DNA from 2 places in the Bacillus sp. PK6-16 genome. Region 2 is predicted to be linked to the other one. Evidence: riboswitches for the same ligand, from Rfam matches in the RefSeq annotation. Region 2 holds a riboswitch; the other holds the start of a gene.
The links. Region 2 has a riboswitch for S-adenosylmethionine ahead of M1D66_RS26270 (MetQ/NlpA family ABC transporter substrate-binding protein). Riboswitches for the same ligand answer to the same signal wherever they lie in the genome.
Positions count from the first base shown of each region.

Region 1: linked by a shared signal. The riboswitch ahead of M1D66_RS11600 (M20 family metallopeptidase) and the one ahead of M1D66_RS26270 (MetQ/NlpA family ABC transporter substrate-binding protein) in region 2 are both predicted to bind S-adenosylmethionine.

Region 1 covers NZ_CP096511.1:2,252,952-2,256,378, reverse strand. Annotated here, with positions in the region: gene M1D66_RS11605 (Lrp/AsnC family transcriptional regulator) at 1-4, shown strand, start outside; gene M1D66_RS11600 (M20 family metallopeptidase) at 171-1,376, opposite strand; SAM riboswitch class I at 1,465-1,566, opposite strand; gene M1D66_RS11595 (AAA domain-containing protein) at 1,643-3,427, opposite strand, start outside.
Region 2 covers NZ_CP096511.1:5,125,609-5,129,035, reverse strand. Annotated here, with positions in the region: gene M1D66_RS26275 (methionine ABC transporter ATP-binding protein) at 1-1,022, opposite strand, end outside; gene M1D66_RS26280 (methionine ABC transporter permease) at 1-7, opposite strand, end outside; gene M1D66_RS26270 (MetQ/NlpA family ABC transporter substrate-binding protein) at 1,035-1,847, opposite strand; SAM riboswitch class I at 1,934-2,048, opposite strand; gene M1D66_RS26265 (NAD(P)-dependent alcohol dehydrogenase) at 2,128-3,036, opposite strand; gene M1D66_RS26260 (DUF6612 family protein) at 3,194-3,427, shown strand, end outside.

The DNA.
Region 1 (3,427 bases), 2.4 Mb from region 2:
CTAATAAAGGATACGTATTATCCTCCGCTAACAGTAAAAGCTTTTCCTTTATGAGAAAATCCAACAAAATTAATGATTAGTAATAAAAAAAGAACATTGATTTTCAATGTTCTTTTTTATATCTCTACTTATTATTTAGATTGCTATTCGAAAAAAGTACCTTAATCCCCTTACCCTTGATTCCTCTGCGCCTCTCTAAACTCCTCCTTCACCTTCTCTAACAACCCTTCTTCCGTAATTAATCGATACGCCGTATTTGCTAATGCTTTTGCCGATGTAATTAATGCTTTATCTCCAAGTTCTGAACGTGCTGCTTCTCTAAATTCATTTGTATGTGCAATTAAATCATCTGGTCCGATTTTAATGTACGGATGAATTGTCGGTACGACTTGACTTACGTTTCCTGCGTCGGTTGAACCGATTCCTACTCTTTCTTTACGATTTACATCTTCACCTAATAGTTCTAGTTCTTCCGCTACAATATCGTTATATGTTTTTGTTACGAGTAATTCATCGATTTCATTTTGGAATTGATGGATTTTTACTTTTGCACCTGTTGCTAACGCTGCTCCCTCAGCAATATTTTTTACTTTTTCTGTTACTTCTGCACATCTTTTTCGCGTTGCTGCACGGATGAAGAATCTTGCTGCAGCGTAGTCAGGAATAATGTTAGGTGCTTTTCCTCCTTCTGTAATGACGCCATGAATTCTCACGTCTGACGGAAGTTGTTGGCGAAGTGCATTAATACCGTTATAGAGCTGAATAATCGCATCTAATGCGTTAATCCCTTCTTCTGGCGAAGCTGCAGCGTGAGCTGTTTTTCCGTAAAAATGAAAATCAAGTGGATCGACTGCTAGTGAAGGACTCGTTGTCGCTGTTTTTCCGCTCGGATGAATCATAAGCGCCGCATCAATGTCTTTAAATAAACCTGCCTTTACATAACTTGATTTCGCGCTACCATTTGGCCCTCCTTCTTCTGCTGGCGTACCAAACACGACAACTTCTCCGCCAATTTCTTCAAGTGTTTCTGATAATGCGATTGCTGCTGCAACACTAATTGTGCCGATTAAATTGTGACCACACGCATGACCGAGTCCTGGTAAAGCGTCGTACTCCGCTAAAAATGCAATTGCCGGTCCTTGTTTTCCAGAGCTTTTTCGCGCGATAAATCCCGTTTTATGTCCAGCTATATTGTGCTGCAACTGAAACCCTGCACTACCTAGTAATAAACTTAACGTTCTTGATGCGTAAAACTCTTGGTTTCCAATCTCCGGATTCGCATGAATATCATGACTTGTTTCTATGTACTTTTCCTTATTTCTTTCGATACTCTCTTCAATTGTTTTTCTTTGTGACGCTACTCCTGTCGCTCCCATTTTTCTTCCTCCTTTTATTTTCACGTAAAAAAGCCTCTTTCTAAAAGATAGAAAGAGGCTTCTGTATATACAGTCAAAATGAGCTTCTTTCTTATCTTTCAAGTTACCTTGCTGGAATTGGCACAGTATTCATAACGAATCCGCTGCCGAGGTATCATAGGGCCAGTCCCTCCACCTCTCGTGATAAGAATTTTCATAAAATTATATTAAATTATTTTTTATTCTAAGTTCATTCCAAGTAAAAGTCAAGGAATTCCTATCCGAATTTACCGAATATCTAAAAATCCTTTTAATACACCAATTGTCTCAGGTGCTTGCAGTCTTGCACATACGTACGGAAATTCCGTACTACCTTCAAACATCATTTGAGATGTAAGCGGTGCGCCTGCCCAGAAGATTTCATCATCGATTACTAGGAACGGGAATGCTTTATTTTGTCTTTGTAACTTTACATTTTTCAGTGGAACTGGTCCGTCACTATACACTGTTATTTGCGCATTTGTACGCATTAACGCTTGCCATACTCGCTTATCCACTTGTTTTGTACTTGGAAGTGAAATAATAATTTTTCGTTTTGCTGCTAAAATATCTTTTAATAGCCCTTTCGTTTCCTCAAGATTCATTTCCATAAACCAGCGTAAACGTTTCGATATTTTTCGTTCCCACAATTGTCTTGATGTCGTGCGATCATACACATTTCCGTGACGTTCTATATGAGCTGTTAATTGTGATAACGCTTGTTTTCTCGAAAGGTTTTTACGCATATAATGGCAATCTGATAATTGAATGAACTTCCCTCTCGCCCTTGTCACTGCTACATTGACGAGGCGATGGTTTTTGTGATCAAAGAATAATACGCCAGGTCGTTCTTGCGGATAACTGTCAACCGTATCAAAAATCATCATATCTCTTTCAGAACCTTGGAACTTATGAACTGTCGCCGCTAAAACTGGTATGTTTTGATATTTCGTTCTCTGCAACATTTCTCTCATACACGTCGATAAAAAGCGTGACTGCGCTCTGTAAGGCGTCACAACACCAATGGATTGCACACCGTCTAACAATCCGATTAACATAATTTGCATTGCTACTAAACCAGACATAATGTTAAAACGTGAACCAGAAGCAGCATCTTTTAACGAAAAAGCTCCCATTTGGCTCGTATCAAATAAAACACTCGCTTCATTTGCGAACGGCTGCAATTGCGCAAGTTCTTTACGCTCTGAAACAGACGGATGATCGTATACTCTATTTTTATAAATAAACGAATTCGTAAACTTCGATATATCTGCATGCATACGTCTTTGTTCCTGCAACATAAATAGGTTCGGATGTGCTTCTGATTTATTAACAGACTCAACAATCCCAGCATGGTAAAACATATCTTCCCCAAGCCATTTGCGAACGAGTTCATGATTTGCCATCGCAATTGGAGGTAACTGTAAAAAGTCACCGCAAACGACGATACGTTTTCCAAGTGAAGCAGCTAATGCAATTTGCGGAACATATGCCATACTTACTTCATCTACAACAACTAAATCAAATGTACGCTCATAAATAAGTGAATCAATGGCACATTTCGATAAAGTTGCGCCGATTACTTTCGCATTTTCAATATATTCTTTTTCTACTTCTTTAATTTTAGCCTTTTGCTTTCGAAGATCACTTTCAATCTCCTGCATACGCTTCTTATCAGCAGATGTTGCTTTATACGATAAGATTTTTTCACGAAGCTCTTGGCGTGTCTCTTCTAAATAGAGTCTTTCCTCACCCCAAGATCCGTTCGTCGTTTCAACTAACTTCGACGCAAGTAACGTTTCATGATTTCGTATATGTTCATGTTGACTATAACCGTAACGAACAATTTCACCAGGCGTCCATTTCTTTTTCTTCTCAATTTGCTTCGTTACTTCACTCATTAATACGTCTACTGCCGCATTACTATGAGCTAACACAAGTACCGATTTTTCTTTTTGATAATGAGCCGAAATAATACGTGATAAATTGTAAGACTTCCCTGTTCCAGGTGGTCCCCATACGTACGTTGTCGG
Region 2 (3,427 bases):
TTCCCATAGTCTGTTCTACCTCCTTCTACGATGATTCCTTGCTCTTGTAAAAATGATAAAGCACGGTGGATTTCATTTTGTTCCCCTTGCATATGAACGACTAGTTTCCCATATGCTTCATGTTTTAACTGCGTAATATTACCGGATAAAATATTCGGATACACTTGGAAACGTTTTGTGGCAACGGCTAAGGCAGGTTCCCCTGAAGTAGTGCCAATAAATGAAAGTGTTACAATTTCTCCAGTACTTTGTAGTTCTTTCTGTACCTCTTCTGGAATTTTCGCTGCAAATGCGCTATTTACAAATTTCTTCGTTGTTACATGTTGTGGGTTTGTGAAAATATCTTTTACAGTCCCACTTTCGACTACAGATCCATGTTCCATAACAGCAACGCGGTCACATATACGCTGGATGACATTCATTTCATGTGTAATGAGTAAAATCGTAATTCCGATTTCTTCGTTAATCTTTAATAGCAAATCAAGGATAGAATCGGTTGTTTCGGGATCTAATGCGCTCGTTGCTTCATCACTTAATAACACTTCAGGTTCATGTGATAGCGCACGAGCAATTGCAACACGCTGTTTTTGACCACCAGAAAGTTCGCTTGGATACGCATCTTTTCGATTAAAAAGATCGACAATGCGTAAATACTTTTCTACTCTTTTTTCAATTTCTGCTTTTGGAATGCCAGCAAGCCGTAACGGTAATGCGATATTTTCATAAACGGTAACAGTTTTAAGTAAATTGAATCCTTGAAAGATCATTCCGATTCTTTGTCTCGCTTTTGCTAGTTCTTTTGTCGATAACGTTGTTAAGTCTTGTTCGTTTACAATGATATTTCCTGTCGTTGGTTTTTCTAATAAATTTACACATCGAATCAATGTACTTTTACCAGCGCCACTATACCCAATGATTCCAAATACCTCGCCTTTTTCTACTTTAAGGGAAGTAGACTTAAGAGCCTCAACATTCCCTTTTTTTGTTGTAAATACTTTAGATATGTTTTTTAATTCAATCATTATCGTCAGCTCCTACCAAGATGGTAAAACTGAACCATCAAATTTTTTCTCGATAAACTCTTTTACTTCTTTAGATTGATAAGCTTTCTTTAATTTATTTACAACGGCATCATCTTTATTTTCAGTACGAACAACAACCCAGTTCACATAGGGTGAATCTTTTCCTTCGCGGAAAATAGAATCTTTCGCTGGACTTAATTTTGCACCTAATGCAAAGTTTGTGTTAATTGCAGCTGCTTTCACTTCACTTAGTTGCGTTGGTAATTGAGATGCCTCTAATTCGACAATCTTTAATTTTTTTGGATTTTCAATTACATCTTTTGCAGTCGCTTTTTCTGTAGCCTTTGGATCAACTTTTAAAACCCCTGCTTTTTCAAATAATTTTAAAGCTCGAAGTTCATTGGTTGGGTCATTTGGTACAGCAATTGCATCGCCCTCTTTTAAGTCTTTTACATCTTTTATATCTTTAGAATATACACCCATAGGGAATGTTACTGTTGAAAATACTTCAGCTAATTTCATATTGCGTTCAGCTTTAAATACATCTAAATACGATTTCGTTTGGTAGCTATTTACATCAAGGCTTTTTTCATCTAATGATACGTTTGGCGCTACATAATCATTAAATACTTTTATATCAATTTCGAGACCATCTTTTGCTGCAACTTCTTTTACCTTTTCAAAAATTTGTTCATGTGGTCCACCTGTTACACCGACAGTAATCTTTTTCTCGTCTAATTCTTTTACCTCTTTATTTGAACTCACACTACATGCGCCTAATAATAATACTGCTCCGCTTACAATGCTTAATAATACCTTTTTCATCTATAAATCCCCCTTCATATACGTTCCAAAATAAAAAGCACCTCCCAAAAAATAAGAGAGGTGCCGAATAGACGAAATAGATTCCTCTCTTATCTTCCAAAACGAAAACTCGTTTTGCAGGAATTAGCACCTTAGCTTATACGTCATAAGCTCGGTTGCCGGGCATCATCGGGCCAGTCCCTCCGCCACTCTTGATAAGAGTATGTGTATGTAGTTTTGAATATGGTACTAATAGTAAATCGTACAAAAAGAATTGTCAATTATATTTTCAGAATATATTTTATTTTAAGGTAATCGAAACGTTCCCCTTTTTATGTCCTTTTTCTACATATATATGAGCTTCAGCAATTTCTTCTAATCGGTAAGTTCTATCAATAACAGGTTTTAGCTTTTCTGTTTCAGCTAGTTGTTTTAGTAGGTTCATATCTTCTTTACTGACTTTTGCCATCATTCCGTTCACAGATACATATTTTCCATTAGGCATTAATGCATCTGTACAAAGAGACTTATTATATTTTCCAACTGCATCAAATATAATGTCATAGTGCTCGCCCCGCTTAGTAAAATCTTCTTTCATATAATCAATTACGTTGTCTGCCCCTAAAGCTGTTACTAAATCGAAATTCGAACTACTACAAATGGCTGTGACAGTCGCCCCGAAGTATTTCGCAAGTTGTACGGCAGCTGTCCCTACTGACCCAGAGGCGCCGTATATAAGTACTCGTTGCCCTTTTTTTATCTGTCCTTTTCTAAGGAAGTGCAATGCTGAAGTTCCGCCAAAAGGAATAACGGCAGCTTCTTCATATGTCACATTGGTAGGTTTTAATGCTATTAATCCACTTTCATGCACGCATGTGTATTCCGCATAACCACCAAGGTTTAGTTCTGTTAATGCAAAAACTTGATCTCCTTTTTTAAATTGTGTTACATCTGTTCCAATGTCTTCGATTTCACCGGATAACTCTACGCCAAGTATAGGTTTTCTCGGTTTTCTGAAACCTAATATGATCCGCATAGGAATCCAAAATAAGAGGGGGCTATTAAAGCCACGTATTCTACAATCTCCAGTCGATACACTTGTTGCGTGAATTTTAACTAATACTTCATTTTTTTTAGGTTTAGGCTTTTCTATATTTTGAAGTTGGAGAACATTAGGTGGTCCATACTTTGTGCAAATAATAGCTTTCATAATGACCTCCTGAAATGAGTTGTTATTATTTACATCATATTTAAACTTTTTCTCAAACATGTTGCTATATAGGAAATAAATTTAAAGAAGAATATTACGAATTATATAGATTTCATAGGAAAAGAGATGATATTATTTTTGGGAAGGAGGGGACGTTATGAAAAAAATTATTTTAATTTCAAGTTTAGTACTTGCAGTCGGTCTAGGAGTAGGGTGTAGTAATGAGAAAGCAAAAAAGACTGATGAACCGAAAAAAGAAGCTGTGCAGAAAGAAAAGGAATTAACAGCGAAGGATGTTTTTAATAAAGCGAATGAAGCTTTTAAAAACGAAGAAAATGTAACGATGACATATGATGTGGGAATAAAGGCTGAAGGAACAGAGATGAATGTA